Linked DNA regions of Stratiformator vulcanicus. The protein of the gene in region 1 binds, or shares a complex with, the protein of each later gene. Links are inferred from orthologs where the notes say so. Each region holds a gene or a part of one and is shown on either strand. Other genes may lie near its edges. The genes, in order: Pan189_RS06485 and trxA.

Region 1 (10,474 bases):
CCGGGTGAAGAAAAATTACTTCACGGAGGCGTCGCTCGCCCGGAAAATTGATCTCCCACCCGCCGACGAATTGGAAGACCTCCCGGTCTACGGACCCGACCCGCGGTTGTGGGTGAAGAACATCCGCGGCCCGTGGCAGGAGGTCACATTCAAAGTTCACTGGCAGGAAGAGGTCGAGACGAAGGCGTTCAAGAACTTCCTGAAAGAGGCGAAGAGAGCATTTCTTGCACAGGCCGAGCAAACGAAGCTCGATCTCACGGAACTTGCACCGTGGAAAGTGCTTGGGCGGAAGTGGCATACCTCGCAGAAGGGACTCGCAAACGGCGCCAACGCCAACCAACCGGAACTGACCGACGAGTTGTGTACGTTGATCGAAGCCTCGGGCTCCGGCCTCGACGTTGACTGGAGCGGCAAAACCAAAGTGATCTATCGCAAGGGGGGCAAGGTCGCGGCGGAACTGTTCCCGAAGCGAAAGGGAGGAGTACGGCTGCACCTGCCGGTCGAATCGGGCAGCGTGCCGCTCGGAACGGTGGCGGAACTGGGCCGCAAGCCGGAAGTTACCGCGGGCGCGAAAGGTGACGTTGTGAAGCTTCGGTTTACTTCGCGCGCTCAGGTTTCGTCGGCGAAGCTTCGCTCGTTTCTTGCGGAGCGGCTTTCTTGAGCCGCAATGCCGATCTTTTCGCGTCGTCCGGGATGTGAATTCCGAATGTTCGGGTCAAGACGACTCTAGCGATTCTGACTCATCTGCCGATAAGACCGGTAATCAGGGCCGCGCCGTGCGCGGACCGCTCGATTTTCGGATTTGACCGCCGAGAGCTGATATGCAGTGGACGTACCCGACCGTCCGAAAAGCGTCGCTCGCAACCGTTTTGACGGTTGCGACGATCGTTCCTTCGGTCGCCCACGGACAGACCGATCTGAGAACCGTTTCCCGGACGGTCAACCAACGTTCGGTTGCGAATGCTTTGGAGACGATTCGTCCGACCGTCAGTCCGGGCGATGACATGTTCGAAGTGATCGATTCGTTTGAGAATCCGGGGATCACTCCCGCCGAACAGCGCGAGGGGTTGCAGATGCTCAGCGGCGAGGCCGTCGCCGGCGTCTTTGCCCCGCGGCTGGCATTGACCCGGCAATTCGATCGCATGCTGCTCGAACAAATTCGCCCGATCGGTCCGGAGCGACCGGGGCAAATCATCGGCGCGCCCGCCGTCGGCGGCTATTCCGGCGGAGCGATCGTTCGCGGCCAAAGTGCCTGCAAAGATTGCGGGGACGTGGGCTGCGGCAATTGGGGGGCCTGCGGGTCGCGGGCGTACTATCGCAACCCGCGACCCAGTACGTGGGCTCGTCTGTTCGCGTACGATTCGCAAGTCGACAGCGATCCGAACGACCCAATCGGGTTTGACTCGGACGCCTACGGTGTGCTGACGGGAATCAGCATTCCGTTCGGCGATTCGCTCTTGCTCGGTGGTGCGTTCGGCTACGCCAACGGGGAATTTGATCCGGATAACCGGCTCGGCGGCGTTGATTCCGACACCTATCGCGGCAGTTTATTCGGTCGTTTTCTCGGTGACGACTTCTACATTCTCGGCAGCGTCAATTACGGGTACGACACCTTCGCGTCGAGTCGACGGCTCGAGTACTGCGACATCTTTCGATTCGCCAGCGCGACGGAATTCGATGCCCATAATTTCGATACGTCGTTCGAATTGGGGACGACGCTCCAACCGACCTGCAACGTCGCCGTGCAACCGCTGATCGGTTTCCGCTACATCCGACTTTGGCGAGACAGTTTCGTAGAGAATGGCGCGTCCGATGCCTCGCTGGCCTTCGGGTCGGCGGCGGTCGACGCGTTCGATTTTCGGCTCGGGGGTCGGGTCACCGGGCGTAGAGAACTTCGCCGGGGCCTGCTCTTTCTGCCCGAACTACGGGCTTGGTGGATGCACGATTTTCTGGCGGACCAGTCGACCACGACCGCCGCGTTCACCGGAGCACCGGGTGTGCCGTTCATTGTTCGCGGGGCGGCGGGGGACGATAACTTCGCGGTGCTCGGAGCCGGGGCGACCTTCGCCTTGTACAACACGACGGCCATCACCCTGCAATACGACACGGCGATGAGCGACGACGCGATGGTCCACGCGGGCAACGCCGGTCTGCTGTTCACCTGGTGAGTGGCTCAGAAGCGAACCCGACTTCTCTGATCGTCGAATTTTTCCTACCAATCCCGACTTCGTGTCTGTCTGTGATCGCATCGTTGGGTCAAGAGTGGCCCGGACAACGTCCGGGTCGCACAGCGGCAAGAGCACTCAGTCAAAGGTTTCCCATCCAATCCGGCATCGAATGTCGATTGTGGTCGGCAACTTAATGCTCTGGCAGCTGCGCTGCACGGACGTTGTCCGTGCCACTCAGATTTGACTCGTAGGTCATCGATGGGCGGGATGTTTGGGAATCAACACGTGGGAAGAATTCAGTGGCTTCGATCGTAGAGACCGCGAGAACTCAGAGACCGCCGGGCCGCTTGTCGATCGACCTCGGCAGAGTCTTGACATCGATACGCAATCGCGTGCGACCCTCGCCCGAAAAGCGTGACCGACGTCGACGGGCTCGGCTGACCGAGCGGGCCCTGCGAACGATCACCCCCGACGGTGTCGTTCGCCACGGCGTCTTCAAAGGTCTGAAATATCCGCGGTTGAAGTCGTCCGGAAGTGCGCTGTTTCCGAAGCTGCTCGGCAGCTATGAGCGGGAGTTGCATCCCCTGCTCGAACGCATCTGCAAAACGCCGTACACAGACGTCGTCGATATCGGCTGTGCCGAGGGCTATTACGCGGTCGGTCTCGCGATGCGGTTGCCGCGGGCCACGATTCACGCCTTCGATACGAATCCGAAGGCGGCGCGGCTGTGCCGGAAAATGGCCGAACTCAACGGTGTGGCCGATCGTCTGCGACTCGGTTCGACCTGCGATCGCGGCGTGCTCGTTCAAATTCCCTTCCGCGGCAAGTCGCTGATCGTCAGTGACTGCGAGGGCTATGAGAAAACACTGTTCAATGCTCGATCGGTCGCGGCGATTGCCGGGCACGACGTGCTGATTGAAGTTCACGACAACTTCGACCCGTCGATCTCGCCGCACCTGCGAAGCGTGTTCGAAGCGACGCACGACATCGAAGTCATTTGCTCGATCGACGACCCCGAAAAGCCGCGGGTCTACCACTACGATGAGTTGGAAGCGTTTGACGTCGCGACCCGCCAAACGCTGCTCGCCGAAAAACGCGGAGCACCCATGGAGTGGTTTTTTTGCCGTTCGCGAGCGGCCTAGAGCAGATTCCTGCTATCTGTAGCGGCTATCGGACGCACAACGCCTACAAAATTTGAAGAATCGCCGCCGGAAACCGCTACACTTACGGGAAATTCGCTCTAGAGGCTGATTCGGTTGAAGGCCTGCGGCGTGTCGCGGTATGACGCTGCATCAAAATTCCTTCGACCCCGACCGACCGGTTCGATCTCAGCCGGCCGATCAGCGCCCCCGATGCCCATGCAGAACGCGACGCCGCAGCCTGACGCGACGGAACAATCCGCAGGAAGTGCGACCGCGCCCGAGGGTCCTTCGACCGAGGAGATCGCGGCCGATCCGTTCGGCATCGTCCGGGACAGTCTGTCAGAACTCGTCGAAAGCACGATCGCTCACACGCCGTTGCTGATCGCGGGTCTGGTCGTTTTGATTCTGACGTGGCTCACGTCCAAGGTCGCTACAGCCATTTACAACCGGACGATCAGTCGCTCCAGAATGCGGGTCGGACTGGTATCGTTGCTGCGGCAATTGCTGCAGATCGGAATCTGGATTGCCGGCTTTCTGATCGCGGCCGTCGTGATGTTTCCCGGGATGACGCCGGCTCGGGCACTCGCATTGTTGGGCGTGGGTTCTGTCGCGATCGGCTTCGCGTTCAAAGATATCTTCGAGAACTTCTTCGCGGGGATGCTGATCCTGTGGCGGTTCCCGTTCGACCCCGGTGACTTCATCGAATGCGAAGGCATCACCGGGAAGGTCGAAGCGATCACGATTCGGCTCACGCTTGTGCGTCAGCCGGACGGCCAGATCGTGACGGTGCCGAACGGCATGTTGTTCAAGAACCCGGTGCGGGTCTTAACCGAGCGGAATACACGACGCATCAGTTTAAGTGTCGGCTTGCCGTACGACTGCGATTTGTCACAGGCGAAAGGGATCATTTTGGAAGCGGTCAAGAAGTGTTCGACGGTCAAAGGGCCGACCGCTGTCCGGGTACTCGGAGCAGAATTCGGTGGGTCATCGATCAATTTCGATGTGCTGTGGTGGACTTCGACCTCTCCGATGGACGAGCGGGAATCGCGCGATGAAGTGCTGATCGCGATCAAAACCGCGCTCGACGAAGCCGGCATCGAAATCCCGTTTCCGCAGCGCACGCTCACCTTCGGGGAGCCGGTGTCGGTCCTGCGAAACGACGAGGGCCAGGACGGCTGAGCGAACGTTCCGCCGCGACTTGCAATCCACTCGCAAGACCGACACGATTCCGCGCCTGTCACTTATTCAATCGCGGAGTCATTCATGGCCGATCAACGCGGGCGACCGCGAGTTTTGTTTTTGTGTACCGGCAATTCCTGCCGCAGCCAAATGGCCGAAGGCTGGGCCCGGTCGTTGCTTGATTCCGACATCGATGCGTGCAGCGCCGGGGTCGATCCGAACAAGCTCAATACCCTTGCCGTCAAAGTGATGGACGAGGCGGGGATCGATATCAGTGCCCACGAGAGCAAGGCGATCGACGCCTGCGAGCCGGACACAATCGATCTGGTGGTCACCGTGTGCGGACACGCAGACGAGACCTGCCCCACATTTCCCGGCAAAACGACGATCGTGCATCGGCCATTCGATGACCCGCCGAAGCTGGCCGCGGATGCGAAGTCAGAAGACGAGGCCCTGCCGATTTATCGACGCGTCCGCGACGAGATCAAATCGTTCGTCGAGGGGTTGCCGGCACTGCTGCGTGAGCACGGATTGCAGCAATAATGAGTACCCCCTCGGATAGCCCGACCGCATTGGCCCGCATGGCGCTGGCCGAATTCATCGGGACATATTGCCTGGTATTCGCCGGTTGCGGGGCGATCGTATTCGACAGCCTGACCGCTGGCGCGGTTGGGAATGCGGGGATCGGACTGACGTTCGGCCTGATCGTGATGGCGATGATTTATGCCGTCGGCGACGTCTCAGGCGCGCATTTGAATCCGGCCGTGTCGCTCGGATTTCTCGCGGCCCAGCGTCTGCAATTTGCTCGATTCGTCTGCTTCGTCATCGCACAATTCGCCGGTGCGATCGCGGCGGCGGCCACTTTGAAAGGCCTGTTCCCTTTTGCAGAAACACTCGGGCAAACGAATCCGGCTGACATCGGCGGTCGGATACTGGCCTTCGAATCATTCGTGCTTGAGGCGATTTTGACAGCGATCCTGATGTTCGTCATTCTGCGTGTGGCGACCGGATCGAAAGAGCAGGGACTGATGGCGGGGGTCGCGGTCGGGGGCGTTGTCGCGTTGGAAGCGATGTTCGCCGGCCCGATCTGCGGGGCCTCAATGAATCCGGCCCGTTCGCTCGGCCCGGCTTTATTGGCGGGTGATCTGCAGCACCTCGGAATTTATTTCGGCGGACCTCTGCTCGGCAGCCTGCTCGCGGTCCCGCTCTACTTCTTATTGAGACGGCCGATGGAACACCCTTCGGAGGTTCAATGAGGAAGCCTCGCAATCTCGCTAGCCCGACGCGCCAGCGAGGCCGTCAGGTTTCGATTGCGATGCACCGGCGCGAGCTTCGCCCCGTCTTCGGAAATTTGCGGGCTAGACTTTGTTGGGAGTTCCGAAGTGTCTCGGCCGGAATGAAACTTCGGCCTCGCTTGCGCGTCGGGCTATCGGTAATTCGCCGGATCACTCGGTGACGGCTTTTGGCTGATAATACGATCGCTTCGATCGATCGACCCGCTTACTTCGTGCGCGGCTTGTCTTGAGGGCGCTTCCATGCTCGCTAGCCCGACGCGCCAGCGAGGCTGTCAGGCTTTGATTGGAATCGTCCTTGGCGAGCCCGGTAACAACTAAGTCAACTGGTGAGCCAAGAAAGGCGACAGGATTTTGAAATAAGTTGGCCGGAATGATTTTCGGCCTCGCTCGCGCGTCGGGCTAGAGGGGATTCGACAGATCAATCGGCGACGCTCTTGGAATGAAATTACGATCGCTTCGATCGATCGACCCGCTTACTTCGTGCGCGGCTTGTATTGAGGGCGCTTCCACGCTCGCTAGCCCGACGCGCCAGCGAGGCTGTTGTTGTAACCTCTTCGCCCTGCATCATACGTCGGGCGGTCTGCATCAGCCTCAAATTATTTCGACCCGCGATTTGTGATCACATTTGGATGCGGGCATGTGTTCGGAGCGCCGCTTGCTTTCCGGCCGGGCATTCCCATAAATCATCGATCGACCGGATGTCCGGTGAAGTCGGAATGCCTGTGGCGGGTAAGAAATCATGGCTGAGAGTGTGTACGTCGCGACGTCTGAATCGCGGACGGGCAAGAGCATGGTCGCGTTGGGCGTCATGGAGGTGGCCAGTCGCCACACGAATCGGCTGGCCTTCTTCCGACCGATCGTAAGTTCGACGCCGGAGGCCGATCAGAGCCTGACGCTGATGCGGACCCGCTATCAATTGCCCCATGACCCGCAGCGACTCTACGGGATGAACCGCGAGCAGGCCCGCGAACTCTTGGCGGCCGATCGCGTCGACGAACTCATCAAGATCGTCTTGCAGAAATATCAGTCGCTCAAGGCGGAGTCCGATTTCGTCGTGCTGGAGGGGACGAGCTTTCACGGTCTCGCCCCGGCTTACGAGTTCGACTTAAATGCGAGCCTGGCGGCGAATCTCGGGTGCAACGTGCTGCCGGTCCTGTCGGCGCGTGACAAGCGAGATTCCGACGTGAGCGATGCGCTGCTAATCGTGCTCGATCAGTTGGCGGACCGGAATTGTGAAGTCGTCGCCGCGATCGTCAATCATGCTTCACCGGAGAGATTGGACCGGCTGCAGGCGCGGCTGTCGAACATCTCTCCCGACGGCATTCCGGTCTACCTTGTGCCTGGGGACCCGGTTCTCGATAAGCCGACGCTTGGCGAAATTGCCGTAGCGATCGAAGCCGAGTTGCTCTTCGGCGACCCGTCGGGACTCGATCGCGAAGTTCGCAAGTATGTCGTTGCGGCGATGCAGGTGCCGCACTTTTTGGAGCGACTCAAGGAAGGCAACCTGGTTATCACTCCGGGAGACCGGTCCGACATTCTGCTTGCGGCGATCACCAGCGTGCTTTCGAGCAACAGTCAGACGATCGCGGGTGTCGTGTTGACGGGCGGTCTCGTTCCGGAACCGGCGGTCAAAGCGGTTATTGCCGGCTTGGCACCGGTGCCGATCCTCGCGGTCAAGACCGACACATTCACGACGGCGATGGACGTCAACTCGGTCCCCGCGGTGCTGCGACCTGAGAACGAGCGAAAGATCGCCAGTGCGCTCGGCCTGTTCGAGCAATACGTCGATGCGACGGTTTTGGAACAGCGTTTGACCTCGGTCAAAACGTCTCGCGTGACGCCGTTGATGTTCGAGTACGAGCTGATTCGGCGAGCGCAAGCCGACGTCAAACGCATCGTTCTGCCGGAAGGGACGGAGCCGCGGATCTTGAAAGCCGCCGAAATCCTCCACCGCCGCCGGGTCGTCGACGTGACGCTGCTCGGAAACATCGACGTCATTCGCCGCGAAGCAACCGCGATCGGAATTGACTCCGACCAGTTTGAGCTCATCGACCCGGAACATTCCGACCTGCTCGAAGAATTCGGTGCGACCTATTTCGAATTGCGCAAGCACAAGGGTATGACCGAGGATGCCGCCCGGGATCGGATGCGCGACCTGAGCTACTTCGGCACGATGATGGTTCATCTCGGCAAGGCGGACGGGATGGTGTCCGGAGCGGTGCATACGACGCAGCACACGATTCGGCCGTCTTTCGAATTCATTAAGACGTCTCCGGGCGTATCGCTTGTTAGTAGCGTATTCTTTATGTGCCTGTCCGATCGTGTCCTCGTCTACGGCGACTGCGCGGTTAATCCGGATCCGACGGCCGAAGAATTAGCGGAGATTGCGATCAGCAGCGCCGTCACCGCTGAGTCATTCGGCATCGAGCCGCGCGTCGCGCTGCTGTCGTATTCGACGGGCGAAAGCGGCAAGGGGGCGGACGTTGATAAGGTCCGTAAAGCAACGGAACTCGCCCGGGGGCAGCGGCCCGACCTAAAACTCGAGGGACCGATTCAATACGACGCTGCCGTTGAGCCATCGGTCGCGCGGACGAAGCTTCCTGGTAGTGAAGTCGCCGGCCAAGCCAGTGTGCTGATCTTTCCGGATCTCAATACCGGTAACAATACTTATAAAGCTGTGCAGCGCAGCTCGGGCGCGGTCGCCGTGGGGCCGGTGCTACAGGGGCTGCGAAAACCGGTGAACGATCTGAGCCGCGGCTGCACCGTGCCCGACATCGTCAACACGGTCGCGATCACTGCGATTCAGGCACAAATGGGCGAGTAATTCGGAACCGTTGCGCTGCGCTCTCAACTCGTACTCCTGCGTTGAATGCCCTACGTGTGCGTACCGTTCCTGACGCACGGATGTCCGACGCACACCTGTCAGTTAACGGGCAAGAGCGTCTGCGGCTAATATACGTCGATCCGACTGCATGGGGTGCTGTCGATTGGTGCGTCGTGCAGACGGTGGCCGCTGATCGTGATGACTGAATCCGACATCTTGATTTCAAGCTGCCATTTGCAATAGCAATTTTATCGTCGGGACGTTCACAAAATCTATCTGATCTACAGTCTGTTCTAAGATATTCATCATGCTCCTTGTTCTGAATTCCGGCAGTTCCACGATCAAGTTCGAAATCTTCGCGACACCTGAAATCGGCTCCGTCGCCTCGGGTATTGTGGAGCGCATTGGTGAGGCGAAAGGACGTCTCGAACTGCGATGCGGCGGTGCGAAGATGACCGAGAAGAGTGCGGCCGCGAATCACCGCGAAGCACTCGAGCTGGTCTTCGAAGCACTGCGGGAGGCCGGGGTCCTTGGAGGAGGCATTGAGTGCCTGGGCGTCGGTCACCGCATCGTCCACGGCGGCGAGAGCTTCAGCGAACCGGTCGTCGTGTCGAAGGCGGTGATCGATAAGATTAAGAAGGCCGCGCCACTCGCACCGCTGCACAACCCCGCGGCGGTCGAGGGCATCAAAGCGGCCGGGCAGGTGCTGCCGGACGTTCCCCAGGTCGCCGTGTTCGATACGGCCTTTCATCAGACGATGCCGCCGCGGGCCTATCGATACGCGTTGCCCGCGTGGTGCTACCGCAAGCACGCGATTCGCCGCTACGGGATGCACGGCACCTCGCACGCCTACGTCGCCCGCCGCGCCGCCCGGCAGCTCCGAAAGCCGTTGGAAGAACTCAAGCTGATCACGCTGCACTTGGGCAATGGGGCCAGCGTCGCGGCGATCGATGGCGGCGAATGCGTCGACACCTCCATGGGGCTGACGCCTTTGGAAGGCCTCGTGATGGGAACCCGCAGCGGCGATCTCGACCCGGCGATCCCGATGTTTTTGATCCGCGAGACGGGTCGAACCGCCGAAGACATCGATCGACTTCTCAACAAGGAAAGCGGCCTGAAGGGCCTGTGCGGCGAGAATGACGTCCGCGGAATCGTGCAAAAAGCCGAGGCGGGCAACGAAGCGGCTGAACTGGCATTGGACATTTTCTGCTACCGCATTCGCAAATACATCGGTGCCTACCTGGCCGCATTGGGCGGTGCGGATGCGGTCGTCTTCACGGCCGGGATCGGAGAGAACTCCGCCGTCGTTCGCTCGCGCACGGTCCGAGGTTTGGAACAACTGGGGATCGTCTTCGATGAAGATCGAAATCTCGAAGCGGGTCGACGCGAGTTCTCCTTCCACGCCGACGAAAGCAACGTCCGACTGCTGGTCGTTGCCACAAGCGAAGAACGCGCGATCGCCGAAGCAACCTGGGAACTCGTCGGCGATTGAGAGTTCCGCCAAATTAGCCGAATAGCCCGACGCGCCAGCGAGGCCGTTCGGTTTCGATTGGGATCGCTGCGACTGAGCTCTAAAACGCCTTCGAAAATAGGCCTGTTGGAATTGATCGAAGGGGTTCGAACTCGCTCGACCAAAATGGTTTTACGGCCTCGCTCGCGCGTCGGGCTATCGGCGATTCGCCAAATCAATCGGTGATGATTTCCGGCTGTTGCTCAATCGCCTCGGATGATCCGCTTACTCCGTGCGCGGCTTGTTGAGGGGGCTCATGCATTACCAATAGCCCGACGCGCCAGCGAGGCCGTCAGGGTTCAATCGAATCTCTCCAAGTGAGCTTTGAAGCGTCTCAGGAAATCGGCCTGCGAGAA
Region 2 (10,438 bases), 600 kb from region 1 along the record:
CACTTCCAGTTTAATTTTCTCGCCGGCGCGAACGACCATGTCTTCGAGGACGGTCGTGCAGCCAGGGGATTCGACACGCAGGTGCATCTTGTCGCCGTTTTGAACGCCGTAGTGTGCGAGGTCGGCGGGCCCCATGTGCACGTGACGCATGGCCCGAATGACACCCTGCTTTAACTCAACGACTCCCTTCGGCCCGACCAAAATGCAGGGAGCGCTGCCTTCGACATCGCCGCTGATTCGGACCGGGATATCAATGCCGAGGGAGATGGAGTCGGTGAAGGCAAGTTCGACCTGAGAGTCGCCACGGCAGGGGCCGAGGACACGGACGTTGGGAATCATCCGCTTGCGCGGCCCAACGACCATGACGGTCTCTTCCGCCGCGTAGTAGCCGTCTTGATAAAGGTCTTTTTGGGGCGTCAGGTCGTCTTTGCCGAAGAGAATTTGCACGTGCTCAGTCGTCAGGTGACAGTGCCGGGCGGAGATGTTCACGACGAGCGGATTCGCTGCTCCGGGAGCGGCGGCCGCTGGTGTGGCGCCGTTGAGTTTCTTCGCGAGAATATCGCGGACGACGCGTTCGACATCCGGGCGATTCAGTGCGGCGAGTTGATTCATCGGGAAAGCTTCGGGTGGTTGCGTGTGCTGAATACGGTCTTAATTATGTGGCGACGGTCAGTGCGACTTGCTTGCTCTTAATGACATCGCGCCAGCGATCAGGCAGCGCGTCGTCGGTCACAATGCGATCGACCGCGTCGAAACTGCACAGCGGGCTGATCGCCGAGCGTCCGAACTTTGCGCTGTGAGCGGCGACGATGACCTCGTCAGCGGTGTCGATCATTCGCCGCTCCATGTCGACAAGCAGCGTGTTCTTATTGAACAGCCCCTGCTCGGTGACGCCGCCGACGCCCATCACGAGGCGGCGGACGCGAACGCCTGAGAGTGCCGCCAAGGCCATGGGGCCAAGGGCGACACCGCTTGAGCGATCAATAATTCCGCCGATCATCATCAGTTCGATTTCCGGCCGGTGGGCGAGGATGTTCGCGATGGGCAGTGAGTTGGTCACAATTTGAAGGTGCATTGATTCTAGACGTCGGGCGACCTCGATTGCGGTCGTTCCGGCGTCCAGCAGGATGGCGTCGCCCGGTTCAAACAACCGCACGACCGCCGCTGCGATCTTCCGTTTTTCTTCCATCGATTCGGTCCGCAGGTCTTCGAATGGCTGTTCGGTGTCGTCGATGACCGCCGCGCCGCCGCGAGTTCTGCGAACCTGTCCAATTCTGTCAAGATGTTCCAAATCCCGTCGTACCGTCGATTCACTGGCTCCAACCCGATCGGTCAGCACCTGCAGCGAAATAAAGCCGGAATCCTCGATTTCCTTGAGGATTTTCGCTCTTCGCTCATCGACAATCATCACCGACTCCGACCGGCAGGGACACTGTTACCTTCCTATCTTTCCACCAAAATCAATCAAAAGCAATCATATCGCATCATGTTTGCGCAAAATTAATCAAAATGTGTTGATTGGTTATGGGTGGAACACGGTGTCTGCGCAAACTTAGATTGCACAACCGCCGCGCAAGCCGTTGCATTTCGGCAACATGCAAATTTGAAGAGGCCGCGCGTCCATCGCCGATACAGTCGGCACGACCGGCGTCACACGCGGCTCTGGGGGCGTCGTGCTGCTCAGACCGGTCGCACGCGGACACGGTTGCCGGCAATCTCCAGCCGGCCCGAGGCGAACAGCCGCACGGCTTCGGGATAGGCCTCGCACTCGGCGGCAAAGACCCGGGCAGCCAGCGAGTCGGCGGTATCCTGGGGCAGTACTGGGACCGTGCGTTGAAGGATGATCGGCCCGTGGTCGTATTCGTTATCGGCGAAGTGGACCGTACAACCGCTGACCTTCACACCCCGTTCGATCGCGGCGCGATGCACGTGCTCGCCGTGATAGCCTTTCCCGCAGAAGGCCGGGATCAGCGACGGATGAATGTTGAGCACCCGGTAGGCGTAGCGTTCGGGGATCTCGATGAAGGCGAGAAAACCAGCCAGCAGCACGAGGTCGGCTTCAGCACGATCGATGGCCTCGAAGGTCGCTTCGCTGAAATCGGCGGTGCTTTCAAAGCCCTTGCGACGGATGACCTCGACCGGGACCTCTCGTGATCTCATCCGATCGATGCCCGCGCAATCGGGCCGGCTCGCAATGACGTTGACGAGTTCGGCGTCAAGTTCGCCGGCGACGATCAGGTCGTGCAGATTCACGACGGTCGTTCCGCCGCCTGAAATTAACGCGGCAAGGCGGATCGGCCGTGACAGTGGCTCGGCAAGCGGTCGGATCGCTTCTTCCCAATTCGGTTGGCTCATTCCGATTCCGGCAGGTCCAGTTGGGGAGAGTCGTCCGTCTGCCGCGTCTGTCTGAGTTTCGCCCGTGCCTGGCGATCAGAACGCTGGGCCAGAAATACCGACACGACGGCGACGGTCACAATGAAGATGAGTCCCGCGGAAAGCCAGAATGTCGGTGCATCGTCTGCCGGCTCCGCGAGCGGAACGACCGGCCCGGCAATAATGAGGGGGGCGATTCTCGCGGTGTCACGGGCCTGGTAACCGTAAAGCTTGAAAAAGTAGCCCACAATGCGGACCGGCCGCTGCAGGTCGTCTCCCATCGGAAACCCTTCCGGCAGGTCCGATGTCACGATGACAGCCGGATTCTGCTGGGAATCGTCGGTGTACATCCAAAGCTCATAGAGCGTTTCGATGCCGAATTCGTTCGTATCAGCCGGATAGCTGATCGCTTTGCGAACGTGGCCGATCAATTCGACGGCCCGGCCTTCATAGGCTTCGGGGTTACTAAAGATGTCGACAAAGCGACGAAATGGAGCTTCCGCTTCGGTGGTGCCCTTGTAGCGGGGATCGGCCGCGCGCCGTTGTTGAAGGTACATTCTCGCGGCGTCCTGAAAATTTTCGGCGTCCGCTTGCCCGGCCCGCTCGACGAGCAGGTAATACAAATCACGTTCGGCCGGTGCGATTCCGAGCGTGCGATGCCGGACGTTCGCCCACAGGCCGGGTTCGACACCGACTTGTGACGGCGGCGGGACTGCGAGCGGTTCAAACTCACTGGCGATGATGCCGGGTCGCGAGGGCTCGTCCGCTTCGGAACTGACCAGTTTGAAGAACAGGCCCGTCAACTTGAGCATCTGGCCCGGTTCGGGAGGAGCAGCATTCTCCGGAAGCAGAACGATCGCCTGACGCCCGGACGCTCCGCTCACGGTCAGAACAATCGCACCCTCTCCCGGGGAGTCGCGTTCGACGCGACCCCGCACATGAATCGGCCGACCGCGATAGGTCTTGGGATATCGGAGCATGTCGGCATAGGGAGAGAAATCGGCGGGCGAACCCGAGAAGACGTCGAGCCGTCGCTCGCGAAATTCCTCGGCCGCCTCCCGAAGTACTTCCGCAGATTGATCTTCCAACTCCGCAAACAGTTCGGCCCGTCCCTGCTCCTCTTCGGTCCGGAACAGCGGTGTGCGGTCTTCCACAGCGGCCCACGAGTCATCCGCCGTTTCTTCTGCGGTGTTTTCCTGTCCGACCGCCGTTGTGAGCGGGACGAACTGGCAGACCGCCAACACAATCAAGCTCGGACACATCCATCGCATCTGATGAATTCGCCAAGGGGAGAGCCGGACGAGAACCTTCGCTTGCCCGAACGTCGATCGAGCAACGCGACCTCGGAAACTTGGAAAGGTAGACATGGGCATGATTTCGGTGATTTTTGGGGGACGATCTCGGGCCATTCGCTCGACTGTCGAGGCTTGCCGACACGGCTCACGGCTCTGACGGATGTCAATGTTTTGCTTTGGCTTACAACAAATCTGCTCTGCGATAGCACGTTGACACGGCTGATACGATCTTTATAATCCGCGCGATTGCCGGATAGCGACCGTCTGTCGGGAGTTCGACGTACGTGACCTGACTGCTAACCGATCGGATTGTCCGCGGATTCCCCGCGGACCGGAAGGGTGAAACATGGCGGAAAATGTAATGGAGTTTACTGACTCGAACTTCGAGTCCGATGTCCTCTCGGCTGGTGAGCCGGTCCTCGTCGACTTCTGGGCCCCCTGGTGCGGTCCTTGCCGAATGCTCGCCCCGACCGTCGAGCAGATCGCCGACGAGTACTCGGGGCGCGTCCGCGTCGGCAAGGTCAACACCGACGAAAATCCCGCTGTCGCGTCGAAGCACAACATCAGCTCGATTCCGACGGTGATGCTGTTCAAGGGTGGCGAGGTCGTTGAGACGTCAATCGGTGTTGCGCCGAAAGAGAAGCTGTCGACCATGATCGACAACCACCTCAGCTGATTGAAGCCTTTGGAAATATTGAAGCACGAACGGCCGCGGAGAAACGGTGATGTCTCTCGCGGCCGGTTGCCGGATCGGCAGGATGCTGATCGAGAAGATTGAGTGCCGGCTGGTCAAGGTCGCTCGCGACTGCGACTGTCGGCTTCGTTGACTTTCAGGGAACGGAATCCCTTTCATGGCTCGCTCCAGCGGTAACGCGCCCGATTATTCGCGCGACCTTGATCACAGTCACGCGGCGCATTTCCGGTTTGATCTGGAAGAGCCCGAGCCGATCGGATCATCGCCGTCGGCCTCCGGTCGCCCGATTTCCGACGCCGAGCTGCGTCGCCGCGAACAAGCCGTTATTGAGCAACTCTCTCTGCTGGAGCAGGAGCAGCGGCGATTCCGACTTGAGTACCAAAGCACGATCGACGAACGCGGTCGGCACGAAGCACGGATGAAGTCGGCCGAACTCGACCTGAAACGCCGCTCCGACGAACTCGATGAGAAGTTCGCGCGATGCGATGAGTTTCTGACGCAGGTCGAACAGCAGCAGCGCGCCCTCGAAGAGGAGCGACGCCGGCTCGACGAAGAACGGGACGCCGCCGCTCAGGATGCCGAGCAGCACGCCACCGAAAGTCTCGAAGAACAGAAGAAGCGGCTCGAAGCGGAACTGAAAGCTGAAACAGCGGCCGAACGCGAAGAGCTGCGTGCTCGAAAGGACGAACTCGATCGGAAAATTGCGGAGCAGGATTCGTTTCGCGAGAAGGCCCTCGCCGAACTCAGGCAGGGCTGGGACTCCGAGCGGGCCGAACTGCGACGGCAATTGACTTCGAAGCTGATCGAAGAATTGGATGCCGATCGAAAGTCACTTGTCGAGGAACGAGAGCGATTCGAAGCCCGCTGCGCTGCCGAGCGTGGCGAGTTGGAACATGAGCGTGAATTGCAGGATCGGGCCCTGCAGCAGTCCGTTCAGGAGGTGGAGCGTCTCAAAGCCACCGCCGCCCATCAGGCCCGCGAGGCCCGCGCTGAACTTGACGTGGAACTGCAGCAGCTCCGCGATCAAGCCGAGGCCGAGTTGCAGGCTGATCGGAATCAGTGGCAGGAGGACCGCGATCGCTTCGAGGAGACCGTCAAACTGAAGTATGCGGAAGAAGCCGAGCAGATTCAGAAGGACCGCGAAGAATTCGAGCAATACCGGTCCGCCGAGCTGGAACGTCTCGAGTCGGAGCGGCAATCGTCACGGGAGCAAATTGCCGAAGAGCGTGAACGCTGGCACGAAGAACACGCGACCGAGACCTCGAAGCTCGAACAACGCCTCGCCGAAGTCGACACGTTCGTTGATGAAACCGAGCGGCAGGTCGGCGAATGCCGGGCGAAAGCCGAAGCGGAGATCGCGGAACAGCGGCAACGTGCCCAGGCCGAACTCGATGCCGCTCGCTCGGAGCAGGACGAGGAACTGGCCGACCGGCGAGCCGCATTCGAACGCGAAATGGAAGCCCGACAGACCGCGTTGACCGAAGAGCGCGAGGTCATGGAAAACCGGTTTCATTTCCGCGAACAACACCTCGAGAAGACTCGCACAGAACTGGAGCTGGCCCGAGACGAACTGAGCCGTCGATTGCAGGCGGGCCAGACATACGTCACCGAAGCCGCCGAGCAGCATCGGTTGCGATACGCGCAGCTCCAACGCATGCGAGACCGACTTGACGAACGGGAACGCTCGCTGGAGCGTGAAAAACAGGTGTTGGCCGAGATGCGTCGCGTCGTATCGGCCGACCGCGAGGCGTTCGACGAGCGCGCCGCAGCGGAAGATACCGCTTGGAAACATCGGCGCGAGAGCGATCAGGCGGAGATGCTTAAGCGGCGCGATGTGATCAGTGCCCACGAGGAGGAACTCGCGGCGCGACGATCTCGACTCGACCGACTGAAAGAAGAACTCGACCGCACGCACCGCGAGAATCTCGAACTGCGGGTCGCCGCTGAAGAAGCGTGGGTCAAATTCAACAGGGCCGCCGGTCCCGACGAATCGCAGCGGCGAATTGCTGCCGCTCGCAAAGAGGTCGGCAACTACATCGCCCAACAGGAGCAAAGTCTGGCCGCCGAGCGCGAACGCGTTTCCGCCGAGCGCGATGCGATCGAGTCATTGGTGACTCAGCACGAAGAGCAGCGACGGGTGCTGGCGCACTGGTATCGTGATCGCGAAGAGGCACTGGTGCGGCGGGACGCGGAGCTTCGACGTCAGACCGACGAAGCGCGGACTATCGCGGACCAATGGTCGTCGGCTCAGCAACACTGGCTCAACGAGAAATCACACGCCGAGAAAGTCATCCGCGATTTAATATCGCAGGTTGAAACGGGCGACGATCCGGCTCGGCTTCCGGAGCCACCCGCAGCCGAGCAGCTTTGGCTGCCACCCGGCCTGACCCTGCCCCAACAGGCAGGCGGAGACGAGTCCGTCGCGTCGGGGGATGTCGTCGGCTTGACCCATTCGCTGTCCGAAGAGGAACCCACGAACCGGCAGGAAAATCCCGACGAGCCTGATAAACCGCGGCTGCTGCGGCTTCCCCACGAAGATGATCGGTCCGTCGCCTGACCCCTTAACCGCAGTTCAATTCATGGTCAGCTTCTGCTGAAGTTTTTGAAGCGGATGCGGTGCGGCTGGTCGGCCTCGGCTCCCAGCCGTTCGTGTTTATTCGCCTCGTAGGAATCGAAGTTCCCTTCGTGCCAGTAGACCTGGCTGTCACCCTCGAAGGCGAGGATGTGCGTCGCGACGCGATCGAGGAAGTATCGATCGTGACTCGAAACCATCACGCAGCCGGCGAAGTTGCTGAGGCCCTCTTCGAGCGACCGTAGCGTGTCGACGTCGAGGTCATTCGTCGGTTCATCGAGCAGAATCAAGTTGCCGCCGGAGCGAAGCACCTTCGCCAAGTGAACCCGGTTGCGTTCCCCGCCCGAGAGCACACCGACTTTGACCTGCTGGTCGGTTCCTTTGAAGTTGAACCGGTTGCAATAGGCCCGCGTGTGGAGCTTGTGGCCGCCCAGTTCGATGAAGTCCGTTCCGCCGCTGATCTCTTCGTAGACAGTCTTGTCCGGATCAAGCGTGTCGCGTGACTGATCGACGTAGGCGAGCTTCACGGTATCGCCGACGCGCAGCGTCCCGGAGTCGGGTTCCTCCAACCCCATGATCATCTTGAACAGGGTCGTCTTACCCGCCCCGTTCGGACCGATCACACCGATGATGCCCCCGCGGGGCAGCCGGAATGTGAGGTCTTCATAGAGCAGCTTATCGCCGAACGCCTTCGTGACATGTTCGCAATCGACGACGAGCGTGCCGAGCTCCGGCCCGGGGGCGATTTGGATGACGGTATCATCGTCCCGCGTGTCGAACTGCTCGTTCCGCATTTCTTCGTAGCGCTGGATTCGGGCCCGGTTCTTGGTTCCGCGGGCTTTCGGCGAGGTATTGATCCAGTCGAGCTCCTGTTTCAGCATCCGATCGCGCTTCGACTGCCGCTTCTCCTCGACCTTGATCCGGGCCGCCTTCTGCTTGAGCCAGCCGGAGTAGTTCCCCTCGAACGGAAACGCCTTGCCCTTGTCGAGTTCGAGAATCCACTGCGCGACGTTGTCGAGGAAGTACCGATCATGCGTTACCGCGACGACGGTCCCGGCGAAGTTCTCGAGGTACTTCTCCAGCCACAGGACCGACTCGGCGTCGAGGTGGTTGGTCGGTTCGTCCAGCAGCAGGATGTCTGGGCTTTCGAGCAGCAACCGACACAACGCGACGCGACGCTTCTCACCGCCGGAAAGATTGCCGATGACCGCATCGTCCGGCGGCACGCGAAGCGCATCTTTGGCGATATCGACGGTGCGGTCGATTTCCCACAGATTCGCCGTATCAATTTTGTCCTGCACAACGGCCTGTTCCTCGAGCAACGCCTCCATCTCTTCGGGCGACATCTCCTCGCCGAGCTTCATGTTGATTTCGTTGAATCGCTCCAGAATCGCATTGGCTTCGGCGACCCCCTCGGCGATCGACTCCTCGACAGTCTGGTCGGGATTCAGCTTCGGCTCCTGATGGAAGAAGCCGATCTTCACGCCTTTGGCCGGTTCGGCCTTCCCCATGAAGTCCTTGTCATCACCGGACATAATTCTCAGCAGCGTACTCTTGCCGGTCCCGTTCTTGCCGAGGACGCCGATCTTCGCACCGGGATAGAACGCCAGCCACACGTCGCTGAGCACTTCCGTCTCATCGTGAATCTTCGTGAGGCTTTCGATTGTGAAAATGTAATTCTGACCCATGATTTCCGTATAAACTCGACGAAATGTGTTTGAATTATTCCCGTTTAGCCGCGACCGCCAGGGATCACTCCGTCTACTCGTCGCCGAGCATTCCGAACAGCAATCGCAGATACGTCGCCGCCTCCGCCGCAATACCCGGGTGCGTGCTCTCGCGGGGACCGGCGATATTCAGAGCCGCGATTCTATTAGCTTTTACCCACCCGGCAACCTGACCGGCCGGCGGCGGGGCCGAAAGATCGACGAGCCGCACCGGCTTGTGCCGTTCCATCGCGAACTTCGCCGTCAGAAAGGTACCGCCCGAGACAACCCCGCGAAACAGAATCAGCGTCCCGTCAGAGTCCCGCACGTTGAGCTTCGTCCGCACCGCATAGTCGGGCGATTCAGTCTCCGTCAGCGGATACCGCTCACCGAGGACACCATCCTCCGCCCGTCGCCCGCGCGGACACCAACCCCGACAGGCAAGCCGCAACTCGAGGGCGACATCAAGTGCCGCCCGATCGACCCCGGTCTGCCCGCCGGAGATGATGGTGAGGGAGGAGATTTGCATCCCGGAAGAATAGCAATCGACGGACAGCCCAGCCCACCCGGGCCGGGTGCCGCACGTGCGAGCGGTGTGGATGAGCTAGATTACATTCGATTGCGGTTCGTCGATCAAACGGCGGCTTTTCGCTCAATCGCCTATCATTGCTCCTCGTCGCTTTGTGACCCGGCCCGAGATCAAGCAACCGGCCAATCTGGTTTGTATTAGTCAGTGAGCGACAAATTCGGTTCCGTAGAATTTGCACGAGCGATTTCCAGCCAAGCCTTTCGGAGTGCAAAGACGACCAATCCAAATCCGACCCACTCACAAAACTGAAGAAGCAGGAAGGTGATGAAATACTTTTGGTTTGCGAAGTCGCCCCCGCCTAATTCGCCGAACAGGACCGTTCGCATCCCCGGCACATAGGTAATAGCCGTCCAGGCAACTTGTCCAAACCACGACAGCGCGAATCCAATCACCGCGATTCGTGCCGACGCAGGGACCGCATAGCGAAATCGTAAGCTGATATAAAACCCGACAGTCGAGATCGCGATCGGCGGCAACGCTATTAAACCAAAGTTATAGAGCAAATTCGTCAGAATAGTGAAAAGTTCGAAAGGCATGGTTCACCCTCGGGAAAAGGCTCGAGTAGTCGGGCACGAGCGAGTGGGCCGGCGGACCCAACAGGGGTGCCTCCGACGCTAATGCAGCGTTGACGCTCAGACACCAATATTTTGAGACCTGTCGACAAACCAGCAATCCTCCGCTGATTGCGCGATTGCCGCAAGCTGAGTCGCGCCCGAGAAAATGGCGTTCACCTGCCTGGACCGGGTTTAACTGAATCGGATAGCAATCGTTACTGCTTCACAAAGTCAGCAACGCGCCGCACGTAGTTCCTCGCGCACTTCCATCAGGATGAGGCCCAGCCAATTTCGCCCGGAGCCGTCACCGCCATCGCCCCAGAATGCGTCGTTCGACGTGTGCTCAACAAGCTTTGCATCGCCGGTGCCGAGAAGCTTAATTCGCAATTCGTCATATTGCGCGAACTTGGCAATGACCGCGGCCCTCATGACCTCAATCTTAATAGACTCCCAGTCTTTACGAAGCGGTTTCTTACGGCTGCGTCCGAGCCGTGCTGCTTTCATCGGCGAATGGGCAAGACGTATTTCTTCCTGATATGCCGAATCAGCAAATTTGGCGGCCTGAAAATAGTGCTCGCTGGTCGGCCAGCGTTTTCCATCAAGCCGAATCGGGAACGCTGCGAAGTTCGAAAACTCCCCGTACTCGTCGGTCGTG

What was found.
Region 2: the proteins of Pan189_RS06485 (region 1) and trxA are in contact, whole or in part, in an NMR structure (PDB 2IPA), measured with the Bacillus subtilis proteins. The link is inferred for Stratiformator vulcanicus from one-to-one orthologs.

The regions. Positions count from the first base shown.
Region 1 is NZ_CP036268.1:1,687,848-1,698,321, forward strand. What follows is about bases 3,360-6,302. They hold Pan189_RS06485 (arsenate reductase ArsC), read left to right. Parts: upstream 3,360-4,573; coding sequence 4,574-5,032; downstream 5,033-6,302. Other genes in these bases: Pan189_RS06480 (mechanosensitive ion channel family protein), read left to right, coding at 3,521-4,489; Pan189_RS06490 (aquaporin), read left to right, coding at 5,032-5,745. In the rest of the region: excinuclease ABC subunit UvrA, read left to right, coding at 1-661; Pan189_RS06470 (autotransporter outer membrane beta-barrel domain-containing protein), read left to right, coding at 822-2,168; Pan189_RS06475 (methyltransferase), read left to right, coding at 2,561-3,310; pta (phosphate acetyltransferase), read left to right, coding at 6,524-8,608; Pan189_RS06500 (acetate kinase), read left to right, coding at 8,916-10,100. UniProt on the Bacillus subtilis protein: Catalyzes the reduction of arsenate [As(V)] to arsenite [As(III)]. In vitro, can dephosphorylate para-nitrophenyl phosphate (pNPP).
Region 2 is NZ_CP036268.1:1,088,131-1,098,568, forward strand. What follows is about bases 2,773-5,679. They hold trxA (thioredoxin), read left to right. Parts: upstream 2,773-4,014; coding sequence 4,015-4,344; downstream 4,345-5,679. Other genes in these bases: Pan189_RS04135 (hypothetical protein), read right to left, coding at 2,773-3,740; Pan189_RS04145 (coiled-coil domain-containing protein), read left to right, coding at 4,520-5,679. Outside these bases: pduL (phosphate propanoyltransferase), read right to left, coding at 1-612; Pan189_RS04125 (DeoR/GlpR family DNA-binding transcription regulator), read right to left, coding at 656-1,408; purN (phosphoribosylglycinamide formyltransferase), read right to left, coding at 1,681-2,355; more of Pan189_RS04135, read right to left, coding at 2,352-2,772; more of Pan189_RS04145, read left to right, coding at 5,680-6,919; energy-dependent translational throttle protein EttA, read right to left, coding at 6,946-8,622; Pan189_RS04155 (putative molybdenum carrier protein), read right to left, coding at 8,696-9,169; Pan189_RS04160 (hypothetical protein), read right to left, coding at 9,367-9,765; ybiA (riboflavin biosynthesis intermediates N-glycosidase), read right to left, coding at 10,015-10,438. UniProt on the Bacillus subtilis protein: Participates in various redox reactions through the reversible oxidation of its active center dithiol to a disulfide and catalyzes dithiol-disulfide exchange reactions.